One region of the Labrys methylaminiphilus subsp. lupini genome, then DNA from elsewhere that is predicted to be linked to it. Evidence: riboswitches for the same ligand, from Rfam matches in the RefSeq annotation. Region 1 holds a riboswitch; the other holds the start of a gene.

The links. A riboswitch is a leader RNA that binds a small molecule or an ion and turns the genes downstream of it on or off. The one in region 1 is predicted to bind cobalamin.
Region 2: linked by a shared signal. The riboswitch ahead of ACN6KF_RS11185 (aromatic ring-hydroxylating oxygenase subunit alpha) and the one ahead of bluB (5,6-dimethylbenzimidazole synthase) in region 1 are both predicted to bind cobalamin.

What each region holds. Positions count from the first base shown of each region.
Region 1 is NZ_JBMDIH010000001.1:3,399,444-3,402,846, forward strand. It holds gene ACN6KF_RS16040 (hypothetical protein) at 1-275, shown strand, start outside; gene ACN6KF_RS16045 (TerB family tellurite resistance protein) at 268-948, opposite strand; gene bluB (5,6-dimethylbenzimidazole synthase) at 976-1,710, opposite strand; cobalamin riboswitch at 1,754-1,934, opposite strand; gene ACN6KF_RS16055 (cupin domain-containing protein) at 2,072-2,692, shown strand; gene ACN6KF_RS16060 (ABC transporter substrate-binding protein) at 2,830-3,403, shown strand, end outside.
Region 2 is NZ_JBMDIH010000001.1:2,368,132-2,371,534, reverse strand. It holds gene ACN6KF_RS11190 (FAD-binding oxidoreductase) at 1-245, opposite strand, end outside; gene ACN6KF_RS11185 (aromatic ring-hydroxylating oxygenase subunit alpha) at 407-1,651, opposite strand; cobalamin riboswitch at 1,769-1,974, opposite strand; gene ACN6KF_RS11180 (ribonucleotide-diphosphate reductase subunit beta) at 2,226-3,341, opposite strand.

The sequences.
Region 1 (3,403 bases):
CGCAGGAGCGTATCGACTCATGGCTTGCGCTGCTCGGCCAGGTCGAGCAGGTGCTGGACGGCAAGTTGCTGATGCCGCATTGGCGTTTCACCAAGGGCGTCAATCTCGCCAGGGTCTTCGAGCAGCCCGGCAATTTCGACCTGGTGCTGTGGATCACCGGCCCAGGCGCCTTGCCTTTCCTCGACAATGGCAAGGTGATGGATGCAGAGGCCTGGGGCCAGGCGACCAGTATCTTCGGCGGCGACGTCGCGAGCTACGCCTTCTATTTCAATTGAGCGGGCGCCCGGCCGCGGCATCCGGCGCAAGCAGGCGTCTCTTCAGGCGAACGATCGCCTCGCGCTGCAAATCGCTGGCCTCGCCATAGGCATTGGCGACCTCGCCCAGCATATCGATAAGCTGTTGGCGCTCCGGCAGGGACAGGCGCGCCCGCAGAAGGGGCGCCAATTCCTCGGCGACCGGCGTGAACACCCGGCCGCGATCCGTCAATTGCAAGGCCTGCTCATACACATGCTCGCGATCGCCGATCCCGAGTGGATCGGCCATAAGAGCGAGGATCGTGTCCCGCTCGGCCCGGGTCAGCAAGCCATTGGTGCGGACAAGCTGTATCATCAGGACGACGGCCGCGAGCCTCGGATCATCGATGGTCTTGAGAGAGGCGCGCTCGAGCGCCTGCGGCCGAACCGTGTCGGAACCCCGGTCGAGCGGAAGGGGGACAACTTTCGGCACGGTCTCGAGGCGGCGGCCCGCCGCCGGCTTGCGGGCCTTGCCGCGCAACAGCCAGAACAGACCGACGAGGGCGGCCACGAATGCCCCGATCAGGATCGCCCTCGGCCCCTCCAGCAAGACCAGGCTGGTAATCAGCAGTGCGATAATCCAGATCGCATTCTTACGCAGGAAATCCATCGGCCGTGCCACCCGATCGAGACGGCGCGCATCTGCGCCGGCCACCCCAAAGCGTCTTTGCGCTTTGCTCTGTCAACCAGCATCCCCCATAGCCGTCCGCATGGCGGCGAGCAAGGGATGGTCGGGCCGCTGGCCGTCCCAGGCGTCGAAGCTCAGCACGGCCTCCGGCGGCAGGCGCTGGCGCCAGCCCTTCACTTCCAGCTCCGGCCGGGCATAGGCTTCGTGCACATAACCAAGGCACAGATAGGCGACCGGAATTACGCGCTCGGGAATGCCCAGTGCCGCACGCAGGCGCACGGGATCGACGATGCTGACCCAACCGACCCCAACGCCCTCGGCCCGTGCCGCCAGCCAGATGTTCTGCACCGCGCAGACGGTGGAGTAGCGGTCCATGGCCATGTCATGGGTGCGGCCGAGCACCACGGGGCCGGCGCGGTCTGGATCGCAGGTGATGCACAGATTGACCGGGGAATCGAGGATGCCGGCAAGCTTCAGCGAGCGGTATTGCGCCTGCTTCTGCGGCGGAAACATCGCCAACGCTTCCGCATTGGCCTCCTCGAAGAGGGCCTGCACCTTGCCCCGGGCCTCAGGGCACCGCAGCACCAGGAAACTCCAGGGCTGCATGAAGCCGACCGACGGCGCATGATGCCCGGCCACGAGGATGCGCGCGAGGACATCGTCCGGAACGGGTTGCGGACTGAATTGGCTGCGGACGTCCCGCCTGGTGAAGATGGCGCGATAGACGGCGTCGCGTTCGGCCGGTGAAAACGGCCCGGAGGGCGCAAGCGCTCCCGTGGATGGGTCCATCGTCATTCCCCTTGCGATGGCAATCGCCGCGCCGTCCACGCGCGCCGATCTATCGCCTCCGGCCGGTCTTCTGACTTGGGATCCACCCATCCGGACGCCTTCCCCGCAGAGCGAGTGGCCTGAAACCTGCCCGGATAGTCCCCCTTACAGCGTTGGGCACGTCGCGGCTTCAAACCGCGTTCCCGATTCTCCCGCAAGCGGGCACCGAAGGTCTTGCGGATGTAGCATGGGAGGTGCCGGCTGCCCAGCCGTTTGGGACGCTGATGCCGAGCGGCCGGCGGCGAAGTGGACAGGGTGCAGGCTTGTGGCCTAGAATCGTCGGCTAGGCTTTCGGGCAATGAAGCATCCTGGCAATCGCGCAATGAACAAGATCGACCTCAAACGACGCGCCGGCGATCACCCCGATCCCCTGGAACAGGCCAATCCCGTGCGGCTCGGCACCCGCCTTCGCCTGGCCCGGCAGACAAGGGGGCTGACGCTGAAGGCCCTGGCGACGGCCGCGGACTGTTCGGAAAGCCTGCTGTCCAAGATCGAGAACGGCAAGGCCTCCCCCTCCCTGCCCATGCTGCATCGCCTCGTGGAGGTCCTCGGCACCAATATCGGCTGGATGTTCGAGGAATCGGATAGCGAAGAGGGTATCGTCTTTCGCGCCGGCTCGCGCCCCCTGATCTCGCTGGACCCGCTCCGCCGGGGCGAGGGCATCTCGCTGGAACGGGTGATCCCCTATTCGCCCGGTCATCTCCTCCAATGCAACATCCACCACATCGAGGCCGGCGGCGAGAGCGCCGGGCCGATCCAGCACCAGGGCGAGGAAGTCGGCTATGTGCTGACCGGAACCGTGGAGCTGATGGTCGGTGAGCGTACCTTCAAGCTCTCTGCCGGCGATACCTTCGTGTTCAAGTCGGAATTGCCTCATTGGTACCGCAACACCGGAACGGAGCGCGCGAGCATCTTCTGGGTCAACACGCCTGCCACCTTCTAACGCCTCACGCCGTCGGCGTTTCAAGAATCCCCGAGACCGCCATTCAAGTAACTTGACATGAATTCAAGTCTCTTGAATGATGCTGATGTCAGAACTGAGAATGAGCCCGGCACGGGCCATCCATGAAGGGAACTGAAATGCGGCTTTCAAAATATCTCGCCGGCTGCTCGGCAGCGGCAGCCCTGGCGCTGTCCCTAGGATCGGTGTCCGCTTTGGCCGACACCTTCGCCCTGGTCACCATCAACCAGCAGGCCCTGTTCTTCAACCAAATCAACGAAGGCGCTGAGGCCGCCGCCAAGGCGGCCGGCGCCAAGCTCGTCATCTTCAACGCCAACAATGTTCCGAGCGCCCAGAACGATGCGATCGAGAACTACATCACCCAGAAGGTCGACGGCATCATCCTGATCGCCATCGACGTCAACGGCGTGAAGCCCGCCATCACCTCCGCCAAGAAGGCCGGCATCCCCGTCATCGCCATCGATGCCCAGATCCCCGACGGCGACAATGTCTCCTTCGTCGGCGTGGATAATCTCAAGGCCGGCGAGGACATCGGCAAGTTCTACGCCGACTACGTCAAGTCCAAGCTGGATGGCACCGCCAAGATCGGCGTGGTCGGCGCTCTCAATTCCTACATCCAGAACCAGCGGCTGGATGGCTTCAAGAAGGCGGTGACGGCCAGCGGCCTCAAGGTCACCTTCCTCGACACCGTCG
Region 2 (3,403 bases), 1.0 Mb from region 1:
AGCGGGCGGGAAGGGCTCGACGACAGCGTATAAGTGCGCAGCACCGGCCCGGCCTCGGCCGGGATCTCCAGCGTGATGAACTGGCCGGGTTCGTAGCGGAACCAACCCTGTTCGGCGGCGCGGAAGGTGAAGGTCGCGACGTCGCGGCCCTCATGGATGATCGAAACGCATTCGAGCGCCTGGCTCTGATCGTTCCACGGCGGCGTTTCGTCGATATGCCTGAATTTTTGTGTAGCGATCGGCATGATGTCTGCCCTTGTATATGTCGGTTTCGCTAACACCCTCCCCTGGAGGGGGAGGGTCGACGCGAAGCGTCGGGGTGGGGTGATTTTCACCAGCTGCTGTGTTTCTCACCCCACCCCGTACTTCGTCCGCCCCTCCCCCTCCAGGGGAGGGTGAAAAGGTGCTAGGCCACGCTGCGCAGGCGGACGCCGTCGTTACCCAGCGCCGCTTCCATGGCGTTGCGATACCACTCGACGAACTGCATAACGCCGCCCTCGTGTTCGGGGGCGTAGGGTCCGGGCGTGTAGACGGGCGAAGAGACGCCGAGCTGGTTTTCCTCGACGATCTGGCGGTCCTGGTCGTTGGTCATCTGCCAGACATGGGTGAGTTCATCGAGATTATAGTCGACCCCTTCGACCGCATCCTTGTGCACCAGCCATTTGGTGGTGACCTGGGTTTCCTTCGGCCCGATCGGAAGCACGCGGAAGCTCACGGCATGGTCGCCCAACACGTGGTTCCAGGTGGTGGGATAGTGGAAGAGCAGGAGGGCGCCGATATTGCCTTCTTCGATCGTCGGGCTGAGGGGGCGTTGCACCGCCGGTTTGCCCGACATCGTATAGCTGGCGGCATTGCGCAGCAGCGGCATGCGGGCCATGCGGAACTGGCCGTCACCGGAAATGCTGAAGGTGCTGGGCAGGCCGGCTTCCTCGCAACGCCGCCAATGCTGGCCGATGAGCGGATCCTTGTCGGCACCCTGGATACCCGTCACCGTCGGGGCTTCTGGGAAGGTACGGCAAAGCTCGGGATGATTACCCGCGCAGTGGTAGCACTCGCGGTTGTTCTCCCACACCAGCTTCCAATTGCCCTTTTCGACGATGGTGCTCTCGAAGGCCACCTTGGTGTTTTTAAGGCCATGCGGTGCCAGATAGGGCATGGCGCCGGCGCGGAAGGTCTCGAAATCGGGTGCCTCCTTGGCAAGGCAGATCCAGATATAGCCGGCCACGCTCTCGCAATGCACGGGCTTCAGCCCATATTGCGCGGCGTCGAAGCCGGGGCCCATGTCGCGGGCGAACAGCAGGCGCCCGTCGAGCTCGTAGGTCCACTGATGATAGGGGCAGACCAGCTTGGCGACGCTGCCGCGCTCGGCCGCGCAGAGCCGTGATCCCCGGTGCCGGCAGGAATTGTGAAAGGCGCGGATGGCGCCGTCACCGGAGCGCAGGACGATCACCGGATAGTCGCCGACCTGGAGAGTGAAATAGCTGCCCGGCTTGCCGAGCTCGCAATCATGGCCCGAGAACAGCCATTCACGGTACCAGATGTTCTCCATATCCAGCCGGAAGTACTCCGGGTCTGTGTAGAATTTGCCCTCGAGCGTGGTGCCCGGTTGATGGGTCCGGAGGCGGCCCAGCATGTCCTGATGCGCTGTCATGTCAAAATCCCGCGTGACAACCAATGCGTTGACTTGGCAGCGGGATGGGAAAGCGGCTCGGCGATCCGCGCCGGTGAAAAGGCGCAGCCAAACCTCCTCCCGGAACGCCCACCGCGTCCGTCGGTTTTCTTCGTGGCTGGTTTCCGGGCTCAGGAGCGGCCTTCCGGCCCGATCGCGACGCCTTCCCAGGTCTTCCCGACCCAGTGGCACCTGCCGCGATCTTCTCCTCTACCGTTGCGGGGGCAGCGCCGGATTCAGACCGGCTTCCCAAATTCTCCAGTCCGCCTTGGGGGCGAACCGGCACCTCGAATGAGGATTAGAATACATCGAGTCGGCGCACCGACTAGAGGCGATGCGACGGATGATGGTGTGTTCAGGACATTGTCATCGAGAGCTTGAGGAAGGAAGGTCGGGAAGGAGACATTCAATGTCCATCATTCCCCGCATGGCGGGGGATGATGGAGCAACCTGTCCCACTCCTTTCGAGATGTTGGGATCTGAAATCTGGATGAGGGCCATGATTCCCCATCCCAGCTTTCCTCCGATTTGTTCCGAAGACCTCGAAAGCGTGCCTTCAATCCCAGCTCAGCGCGCCACCGTTCTGATATTCGATGACACGCGTCTCGAAGAAGTTCTTCTCCTTCTTCAGGTCCATCGCCTCGCTCATCCAGGGGAAGGGGTTCTCCACGTCCGGGAATACCGGCATGAGCCCGAGCTGGGCGCAGCGCCTGTTGGCGATGAAATGCATGTATTGTTCGCAGGACACCGCGTTGAGGCCGAGGAAGCCGCGCGGCATGGTGTCCCGGCCATAGGCGGCCTCCAGTTCAGCGGCTTCGCGGATCATCTGCTGGAGATCGGCTTGGAAGGTCAGCGTCCACAGATGCGGGTTCTCGATCTTGATCTGGTTGATCACGTCGATGCCGAAGTTCAGATGGATGCTCTCGTCGCGCAGGATGTACTGATACTGCTCGGCGATCCCCACCATCTTGTTGCGCCGGCCGAGCGAGAGGATCTGGGCAAAGCCGGTATAGAACCACATGCCCTCGAAGATGACGTAGAAGGCGACGAGATCGCGCAGGAAGGCCTGGTCAGCGTCCGGCGTGCCGGTCTTGAAATCGGGATCGTCGAGATGCTGGGTATGCTTGAGCGCCCAGGCCGCCTTGTCGGTGATCGAGGGTATCTCGCGATACATGTTGAAGAGTTCGCCCTCGTCGAGCCCGAGGCTCTCGACGATATATTGGAAGGTGTGGGTGTGCACCGCCTCCTCGAAAGCTTGGCGCAGCAAATATTGCCGGCATTCGGGGTTGGTGAGGTGGCGGTAGATCGCCAGGACGATATTGTTGGCGACCAGGCTCTCGGAGGCGGCGAAGAAGCCGAGATTGCGCTTGAGCATGCGCCGCTCGTCCTGTGTCAGGCCGTCCTTGGACTTCCACAGCGCGATGTCCGCCTGCATCGATACCTCGGTCGGCATCCAATGGTTGTTGCAGCCGGCGAGATATTTCTCCCAGGCCCATTTGTATTTGAGCGGCAGGAGCTGGTTTACGTCGGCGCGGGCATTGATCATCCGTTTCTCGTCGACCGTGACACGGCCGCCCTTGCGGTCGATCGCGCCGAGGCCGGTCGCATCCGCCGTGCTCTGTGGCAGGGGAAGCTGGGTTGCGGGCGAGGTGGGTTCGGACCAGTCGAGCATCGTCATCGTTTTCTTATCCTCAGAGCGTTTTCCAGAAAGGTTGATAGACTTTTCGCTTAAGA